2 regions of the Gordonibacter massiliensis (ex Traore et al. 2017) genome follow, and region 1 is predicted to be linked to the other one. Evidence: predicted binding sites of a transcription regulator. Region 1 holds the regulator's gene; the other holds the start of a gene.
The links. The regulator LexA, encoded in region 1, represses DNA repair genes until DNA is damaged. The targets are predictions, from matches to a motif close to CNAACANNTGTTNG.
Positions count from the first base shown of each region.

Region 2: a site for LexA is predicted at 2,806-2,819, ahead of HCH03_RS15155 (putative DNA modification/repair radical SAM protein). Genes of this name have one in related genera too.

Region 1 covers NZ_JAASIO010000012.1:101,349-106,000, reverse strand. The annotation lists gene nrdR (transcriptional regulator NrdR) at 1-297, opposite strand, end outside; gene HCH03_RS12755 (ATP-binding cassette domain-containing protein) at 457-1,968, opposite strand; gene HCH03_RS12750 (hypothetical protein) at 2,368-2,700, opposite strand; gene lexA (transcriptional repressor LexA) at 2,815-3,453, shown strand; gene hflX (GTPase HflX) at 3,683-4,652, opposite strand, start outside.
Region 2 covers NZ_JAASIO010000017.1:72,831-77,482, forward strand. The annotation lists gene asnB (asparagine synthase (glutamine-hydrolyzing)) at 1-168, opposite strand, end outside; gene HCH03_RS15145 (hypothetical protein) at 1,390-2,418, shown strand; tRNA gene HCH03_RS15150 (tRNA-Thr) at 2,564-2,638, shown strand; gene HCH03_RS15155 (putative DNA modification/repair radical SAM protein) at 2,837-4,366, shown strand; gene HCH03_RS15160 (TIGR03915 family putative DNA repair protein) at 4,363-4,652, shown strand, end outside.

The sequences.
Region 1 (4,652 bases):
TGACGCGTTGCGCAGCTCGGTCTCGATGCTGTCGATGAGCGAACCGATCTGTTCGGGTGATATGGGCCGCTTCGCGCAGGCGATGAGCAGCCCCCGCATAAGCTTCTGGCGATCGTAGGCTTCGGAAGACCCGTCGGCCTTGACGACGATGAGCGGATTGTCGCCAAGGCGCTCGTACGTGGTGAAGCGCCGTCCGCAATCGAGGCATTCGCGACGGCGTCGAATGGCCGTGCCGTCTTCGGAAGGACGCGAGTCGACTACCTTCGATTCAGGGTTTCCGCAGGAAGGGCAGCGCATGAGAGCTCCTTTTGCTCGACTTTGGCTCAGCCTAACATACCAGATATTGTGGTTCAATCAACATCGTCGATCCATGCAAAAAAACCCGCCTTGCAGCTAGAGACGGGGACGCTCCTTCATGCTTGGGAGACGCGCTTGGACGCGCGTCTCCCCTGTTCGTCAGTGCTCGATCCGCACATAGGTGTCCCCCACCCCTTCTCGGGTCGTCCGTTCCACGTCGAACACCCATCTCGACGTTGTGAGCGCCTCGAGGAACCGCTCGTCGTGCGACACGAGCACAAGCGCGCAAGGGCAATCGGCCAGCACGGTTTGCAGCGCTTCGATGGATCCGATGTCCAAGTGGTTCGTAGGCTCGTCCATAACGATGAGGTGCGGCCGGCCCATGAGGCCCTGCGCCAGCATGAGCTTGCGCATTTCCCCGGGGCTGAGCTCGTCGCCGCCCAAGATGCGCTCCGGCGGAGAATCCAAGCGTGCGACGATGGAGAGCAGGCGCCCGCGGTCCGACGATCCCATGGCTTTCACGGACGCGAGCAGCGCTCGCCCGCGTTCGCGATCCATCTCTTGGGGAATGCTCACCACGCCCTCTGCGAGCGTAACCTGCTCGAGCATTGCGGCGAGCAAGGTCGATTTCCCTGCCCCGTTTTCCCCTACGAGGCCGATGCGATCCTCGTTGCCGATATGCAGCGCAGGATGATGGAGAACGCGACGGTTGCCCAGCGCTATAATGCCGGCTTCTTTCGAAGCCAGCACCTTTCGCTTGGCTGGCGCTGCGTCCAAGTCGAGAGGTCCGCCGTACGTTTTCTCGACGCGCGTCTCGGCCAAGCGCTTCTCGGCTCGTTCAACCTGCTTTCCCATGTGCGACGCCAGCCGCCCGGTTTTGCCGTCTTGGCCGGAGACCACGGCCAAGCCGATCTTGGCCCGGCCATCGTGGTCGCGCGGGTCGAGATGCCGCGCAGAGCGCCGAGAGGCGGAACGCGCGGCGACCCCTTCCCTTCGGGCGCTTTCGGCTTTGATGCGGGCAAGGTCGCGGCGCGCGTTCGAGCGCTCTGCGGAAGCGGTTCGACGCCGCAGGGCCATCTCCTCTCTCGCCTGCGTGTAGGTGCCGGAAACGGTTGTAGCCCGCCCCTTCTCAACGAACACGCAGGAACCGACGAGCTCGTCGAGAAGCGATCGATCGTGGGACACGAGCAAGCCGACTCCGTCATAAGCGGCAAGCGCTCGGGCGACTTGCCTGCGTGCGTCGGCGTCCAGATGGTTCGTGGGTTCGTCGAGCGCGAGCAGCTGCGGCTCGGCGGCGAGAGCGCACGCTATTTGGATGCGTTTGCGCTCGCCGTGCGAAAGCGTGTCGAACCGCCAAAGCCACGCATCGTCGATACCGAGCAGGTACCTGAGCCTCACGGCCGTCGGACCGTAATCGCAGGCGAACTCCTCAAGATCGGACGGCGGCTCGTCGGTCGACTGAGCGCAGACGTATCCCTTGATCCGCGGCGTCACGTTCCCTGTTTGGAGTTCCATGCTTCCGCAGACCAGCTTGAGCAGCGTGCTCTTGCCAGCCCCGTTCGAGCCGACAACGCCGGTCCAGCCGGGTGCGAACGCGACGGAAGCGTCGTCAAGGGCGGCGCTGTCGGCGCCGTCGTAGATGTACGTGAGGTGATGTGCGGTAACGAACATGAAGGGCCTCCCTTCGAGAGGCACCGGATGCGCGGTGTTTCGCCGAGATCGTTCGAACGGATCGATGAGATGGTTCGAATAGGGGATGAAAACGCGAGGAACGATAACGAAAGCGCACCCGATGCGTATCTGACATGATATGCGGGTGCCCGAAGGCTTTCGTTAGTGCTTCATGTTCCTTGTCTCCCTATCGCATGCGCCTTGACGTGGATGCCATACCATGACGCGGATGTCGCTGCCAGCGTCGAACGACCTTGCGGCTCATGCTCGACGTTTAACGCAGTTTATCACAAGCGCCCTGCCTGCGAAGCAACGTTTGGATGAAAACGGGCGCTCCCGGGGTGGCGGGAGCGCCCTGCAGCCACAGAAACGCAGCATCTGTGGGTATCGAAACGGCCGTTACAGGCCGACGAACATGCTCGCAAGCGCCAAGGCGGAGAAGACGCAACCGGCGATGGCCGCCTGCCACGGCCTTACGCGACCGTAAGCGCAGCCGCCTATGCTGCCGAAGCGGAAGGCGTGCGCCGTTCGGGAGGCTTCCGCGTAACGCGACGTGGAGGCCGCCCGAGCGGAAACGTCGCGGATCGCATCGCGCTCCGGATACGCGAGGGCGCGTCGGGAGGCGCGCCCGGGAAACTCGATGATAGCCCCCGTGCTCATGGGCGCGTAATCGAATTCCGGCTGCAGAGCCGATGTGCCATCGGTGGCGCACCGCACCTCGAAATTCTTCATCTTTCTGCCTCCTAGCCCTTGCGTAGAACCTTTGTTCGCATATATAATAGAGCGAACAAAGGTTCATGTCAATATGAAATTAAAACATTTGTTCGCCAAGGGAAAGGACGGGGCATGTCCGAAAAAGTGACGAAGCGCCAGAAGGCAGTGCTCGACTGCATCGAGGAGTGCATTCGCGAGAAGGGCTACGGCCCCACCGTGCGCGAGGTCTGCCAGAGCCTGGGCCTTTCCTCCCCCTCGACGGTTCACGTGCATCTCAAAGCGCTCGAAGACAAGGGGCTCATCAAACGCGATCCCCTCAAGTCGCGCTCCATCGCGCTCACCTATCCGTTGGATAACGTGGAAAGCCCTTCCAACGTCATCCAGCCCAGCTTCAACAAGGTGGTGAACGTGCCGCTTGTGGGCAACGTGGCGGCCGGCTCCCCCATCCTCGCCGAGGAGAACATCACCGACACCATCTCGCTGCCTACCGACATCGTGGGCGACGCGCCGTCGTTCTTGCTGTCGGTACGCGGCGAATCGATGATCGAGGCGGGCATCAACGACGGCGACTACGTGGTGGTGAAGGAGCAGCCCGTCGCCAACAACGGCGACATCGTCGTGGCCATCATCGACGACGGCGCGACGGTCAAGCGGTTCTACAAGGAGTCGGACCACATCCGCCTTCAGCCGGAGAATTCCACGATGGATCCCATCATCACCACCGACTGCTCCATCGCAGGCAAGGTGGTCGCGGTGTTCCGCCGCCTGTAAAGGCCGTCGGGACCGTAGCGAGGAAAGCCTTTCTTTCTCTCACGCACGGCAAGAGGCTGGGCATGCTGGTCCCCGCTGGGTGCGAGTTGCTGCCCGCCCGGTGCAGTAAGGCTTAGAGTCGAAAAATCAAGCGGCGAACGCACGGTGCGCTCGCCGCTTGATCGTTTTTACCGCCCGGTTTCGTGCCGGGCAGGCAGCAACCCGCCCTTGCGAGTGACTTAGAGTAACTCTAAGAGCGCTCGATCGAGAACGGACGGAACAGTCCGGCATAGGAAGGCGCCGCGAGCATGACGATGTGCGTGCCGCCCTCCTCGTGCGTTTCGGACAGGATATGGCATCGCTCGTGCGCGACGGACACCAAATCGCCGCGCCCGTAGGGCACGAGAACGTCCAAATGCTCGTCATGCGCCGAGGCCAAGCGGGCGATATGGTCCACCAGCTCGCCGATGCCCTCCCCTGTCGCCGCCGACACGAATTGCGCCTGCGATTGGCGCGCCTCGAGCGCGGCAAGATGTTCCTCGTCCAACAGGTCGCACTTGTTGAACACGAGCACGCGTCGGAGGTCCTGCGCGCCGATCTGCCCGAGCACGTCCTCTACGGCCCGTATCTGCGCCTCGTACTCGTCGGAAGACGCATCGACGACGTGCAACACGAGGTCGGCCCCCGTTATCTCGTCAAGCGTCGACTTGAACGCCTCGATCAGGGTGGTGGGGAGTTTCTGGATGAAGCCAACCGTGTCGGTGATGGTTATCTCGCGACCCTCGGGCAGCACGAACTTGCGCGTGGTGGAGTCCAAGGTTGCGAACAGCTTGTCGTAGGCGAGCACGTCGGCGTTCGTCAGGCGGTTGAGCAGGCTCGACTTTCCCGCGTTCGTGTAGCCGGCCAGCGCGACCTTGAACATGCCGCTTTCGTAGCGGCTCTCGCGCTGCACGGCGCGCACGTCGGCCAGGTGCTTGAGCTCGCGCTTGATGGACGTGATGCGCTTGCGGACCATGCGGCGGTCGACCTCAAGCTGGCTTTCGCCCTCGCCGAAGCGCGACCCCACGCCGCCGCCCATACGGTTCGAGGCCAGGTGAGCCCACATACCGCGCAAGCGCGGCAGCAGGTACTCGTTCTGGGCGAGGCGCACCTGCAGGCGGCCTTCCCTGCTGGTGGCGTGCAGCGCGAAGATGTCCAGGATGAGCGCCGTGCGGTCGATG
Region 2 (4,652 bases), on a different contig from region 1:
GAGGTCGATGATGCTCAGGCGGCGAAAGCCCATGGCGATGCCGTCGTCCACGAAAAAGCCCTCGTCGTCGGGCCCGCGATGGGCGATGCGGTCGGCCATGTCCTTGACGATCGCCCTGTTGGCGTCGGCGTCGTAATCAACGGTGGTGAATCCCACGAATCCGCACATGTGATTGGCTCCTCCTGCGTGCGTGCCCGCGCGAGCCGCGCGGCACCTGCGTCCATATCCTTCGGTATGATACGCCACCGCCGCGCAATCCCCAAGAACGGCGATGGAAACCCCATCACTCCTGCGAAAAGCGCGAGCGAGCGCAGGCTTGCCGGCCCTCATCGTTTTTCCGCACGTCACCTCGATGCTTTCAAATTGATAACCGTGCATGTAATATTATCTGATAGGACATCGAAACAGCAAATTAGAGACCGTAACCGTCGAATCCGCAATCCGACAACACGACGAGAGGCAAGCTCCATGGACCACGAGGACGATATTACTCGCAACGACATTCCGCACGTCGAAGAGTTGAAAACGGCTATCCTTGCCGAACTCGGCAGCAGACGCGCACGCTCGTTCGAAGCCGTTCAAAAGGACACGGCATCGAGACTGAGCCTCTCGCCCGAGCAGCGAGCGTACAGGATCAAGGGGACCGCAGGGAGCTCCTGTTCGCCCACGAGGCTTCGGGGCGCCGCGTCTGCACGCGGGCCCCGACCCGCCTCGAAGCGCGCCCCCTTTTCAGCCGCGTCGGCAGGCGGACCGTCGGAGAAGGGTGCGGCTGCGCGTCGACGGCGGCTCAACGGCGGAGACTGGGCCTGCGGTGCAAAAATCACCGACGTCCCCGTTGCTTCGACTCGCAGCGCGGTCGTCGCGTCCAAGCCGGATTCCGCGAGCTGGGGAAACGCCGCGGTTGAGCGCAGGGCGCGCGGCCGAGGGGGCTTTTCGGGCTCGCGCCAAGGGGGACGTCGGTGATTTTTGCGCAGAAACCGATCGATCCGCCGTTTAACCGCCATCGACACGCGCCCGGCTGGGTGCATGTCGATGGCGGTTAAACATAGAGTGCCGAGGCTTCGCAAAATCTCCGCTGGAAGCGCCGATGCTTGTTTGCTTGCGGGCATTGGTGATCGGAAGCGGGCCGGATAACGGGCTTCCTTCGTTATCGCAGGGGCCCTTCGCGAAGGACGATCAGCTTTGCGGAGGGTTGACTGGTCTTGGCAATGTCGCGGCAGCACCATCATGTCAACGCCGGAAGCGCATGGGCGCTCATGCGGCACCCCCCCCCCCGCTCGGACAGCAAGCGCCGTCCGAGGCAACGGAGCGCGCATGGTACTATAGCGGGAGCCCCTGTACGGCCCTGCGATCGTGGGAGCCGCGAAGATCGAGCGAAGGAGCCCGCCCATGAACGCCGCCTTGCCGAACCCCTCCTCGCCCGCCGGATCAAAGGCGGCGCGGCTCGCCCTGCCGCTCGCCGTCTGCCTGGCGTTGTACGGCATCGACCTCGCCTGCATGGCCGCCGTTCCGGATGCGGGGCGCGCTTTCGCAGCGGGCGTCGCCGTGCCGTTCGACCTCATGGTGTGCGTGCCGTTGGCGTTCTACCTGCTGGTCGTTCGCAGAAACGGGCTGTCGCCGCTGTTCGTGCTGCCCGCCATCGGCTTGGGCGGCCTCGTTTCGGCGCAGTTCGCGCCTGCGGGGCAGTTCTCGTTGCACGTGCCGCTCGCCGCGCTGGCCGTGGCCGTGGACCTGACGATAGGCATCCGCGAGGGACGACGGCTCGCGCGGAGCTTCCGTGCGGCGCGCCGGGCATCCGACGAGCCGCTCGAGTGGTTCGAGCGCCCCTTCCTCGAACTCGTGCGTCACAAGGGCGCGGCCCATGCGTGCGCGACGGAGCTTTCCATTTGGTACTACGCGCTGTTCTCGTGGCGGCGCGCGCCGATCGTCCCCGCAGGAAGCCGCGCGTTCTCCTACCACCGGAAAAGCGGGTACCTGGCCCTTGTCGGCGTGATCGCGGCGCTGCTACCCATCGAGGCGGCCGCCGTTCACCTGCTCGTCGCCCAATGGAGCGAGGCGGCGGCTATCGCGCTCACGGCGCTCACGGCGTACACGCTCGCGTGGATCGTCGGCGACGCTCGGGCCGTCGTGCTGAACCCGCTGCTCGTGGACGACGACACGCTGCGGGTGAAATGGGGATCCCACTTCCGCCTGGACGTTCCGCTCGACCTGATGGAGAGCGTGGGGGCCGGCGAGCCCGCCCTGCCGAAGCGCGAGCGCGTGAACATGGCGGCCCTGGGCGCGGCGCCGTGCTGGATCGTGCTGTCCGAGCCCGTGCAGGCGCGCGGCCTTTTGGGCAAGCCCCGCCCCGTGCGCGCGGTTTGCGTGTCGCCCGACGACGCGGTCGCGTTCAGGCGTGCCGTTTTGCGCGAGGGGTGACGGCCCCTCCCCGCCCCTGCGCGCGGAAGGATCTCGTTCGACCGCGCGCGGGCCACGACGCGCCTTGGCGCAGGTTCGCTGATCCGCATCGGGCTTCCCTAAACGAAGTCGATGACGTACAATACGCAGACGCGAACGATAGCGTGCCAGTGTGGCGCAATGGTAGCGCAACAGTTTTGTAAACTGTGGGTTGCAGGTTCGAGTCCTGTCACTGGCTCCACGAAACCGCAGGCCAGGCATTACGAGTGCCTGGCTTTTTTCATGCCGGAAGCGGAATCGCGCTCGGCCGCCCTCCGGGTTTCGAGATCCAGCCGATCTTCCATCGCCTTGTTCTGTTGATTGACAACGAACGCCCGTTTGCCTATTATAAGCGAACGGATATTCTGGCGAACATTTGATCTGGCGAACGGGCGTGCGCATGGAACTGATCGACAAACTGGAAGTGCTTGCCGATGCGGCGAAATACGACGTGGCCTGCACGTCGTCGGGCATCGACCGCGACGCGCAGAAGGGCAAGCTGGGCAACACGATGGCGGCGGGCTGCTGCCACAGCTTCGCGGCGGACGGGCGCTGCATCACGTTGCTGAAGGTGCTCATGACCAACGTGTGCGTCTACGACTGCGCCTACTGCGTCAACCGCTGCTCCAACGAGATGAAGCGCGCGGCCTTCACGCCCCGCGAGCTGGCCGACCTCACCATCGCGTTCTACCGCCGCAACTACATCGAGGGGTTGTTCCTCAGCTCGGGCGTCATCAAGAACCCCGACTACACCACCGAGCTCATGATCCAAACGCTGTCGCTTCTGCGCAACGAGCACGGCTTCCGCGGCTACATCCACGCCAAGGCCGTACCCGGCACCTCCCCCGAGCTCGTGGACGAGCTGGGGCATTTGGCCGACCGCATGAGCGTGAACATGGAACTTCCCTCGCAGAAGAGCTTGGCGCTGCTCGCGCCTGAAAAGGACAAGCAGCGCATCCTCGCGCCCATGCGCCAGATACGCGACAACATCGCCGTCGACAAGGACACGCGCGCGCTCGTGCGCAAGCAGACCACGTACATGAAGCAGGTGCGGCCGAAGAAGAAGGAGCGGGCCTTCGTGCCGGCCGGGCAGTCCACGCAGATGATCGTGGGAGCCTCGCCCGAGAGCGACTTCCAGATACTCAACCTGTCGGCCGCGCTCTACCGCACGCTATCGCTCAAGCGCGTGTTCTTCAGCGCCTACACGCCCGTGAACGACGACGCGCGCCTGCCCGGCACCGACGCCGTGCAGCTCAACCGCGAGCATCGACTCTACCAAGCCGATTGGCTGCTGCGCTTCTACCGCTTCGACGTCGCCGAGATCATCGACGAGGAGCACCCCTTCCTCGACCCCGAGGTCGACCCGAAGGCGAACTGGGCGCTCAACCATTTGGACTTCTTCCCCGTCGAGGTGAACAAGGCGCCGCTCGAGGCGCTGTTGCGCGTGCCGGGCATCGGCGTGAAGGGAGCGCACTCCATCGTGCGGGCGCGCCGCACCACCGCGCTCGGCGAGCGCGAGCTGCGCCGTTTGGGCGTAGCCTACAAGCGCGCCCGCTTCTTCATCACGTGCAACGGGAAATACGCGGGCCAGGGCGCGGACTTCTCCCGCGAGGGGCTGCGGGCGCACTTGGCCGCGCCCACCAAGGGCGGCAACCACGGACGCCGGGCGGACAAGACCTGCCCCGGCCAGATGAGCCTGTTCGAAAGCGTGGAAACGCCCGAGAAGGCCCGCATCGCAGGCGGCGGAGCCGGAGGCGGGCGTTCCCTGTGCGATGCGGATCGCGCGCGGCTTGCCGACGGGATCGACGGTCGCGAAGGCGCGTCGGCCGCCCCCGCCCAGAGGCGTGCCGGAGGAACGGGGCGCCCGGCCGCCGACGGGGTCTTCGGCTGGCAGCGCGCCCTCGAGCAGCCCGAGGCAGTGCCCGCATGAGCGGCGTCGCGCCCGAAGAGCCGCTTTCCGACGTGGCCTACGCCTACGACGGATCGCTGGAGGGCCTGCTCTCGGCCGTGTTCGAGGCGTACGCCCGCCGCGAGGACCCGCAGGACGTCGCTCCGGAGGCGATCCTCCAGCCGCGCCTGGGGCAGACGGTGCGCTTCGTCGAGACGGACGTGGAGCGCGCCGTGCGCGTGCAGCGCGGCATCAAGCGGGCCTGCGGAGCCGCAGCCTACGACGCCGTCATGCGCGCCTCGCTCTCCGACGATCCGGACGCGGGCAC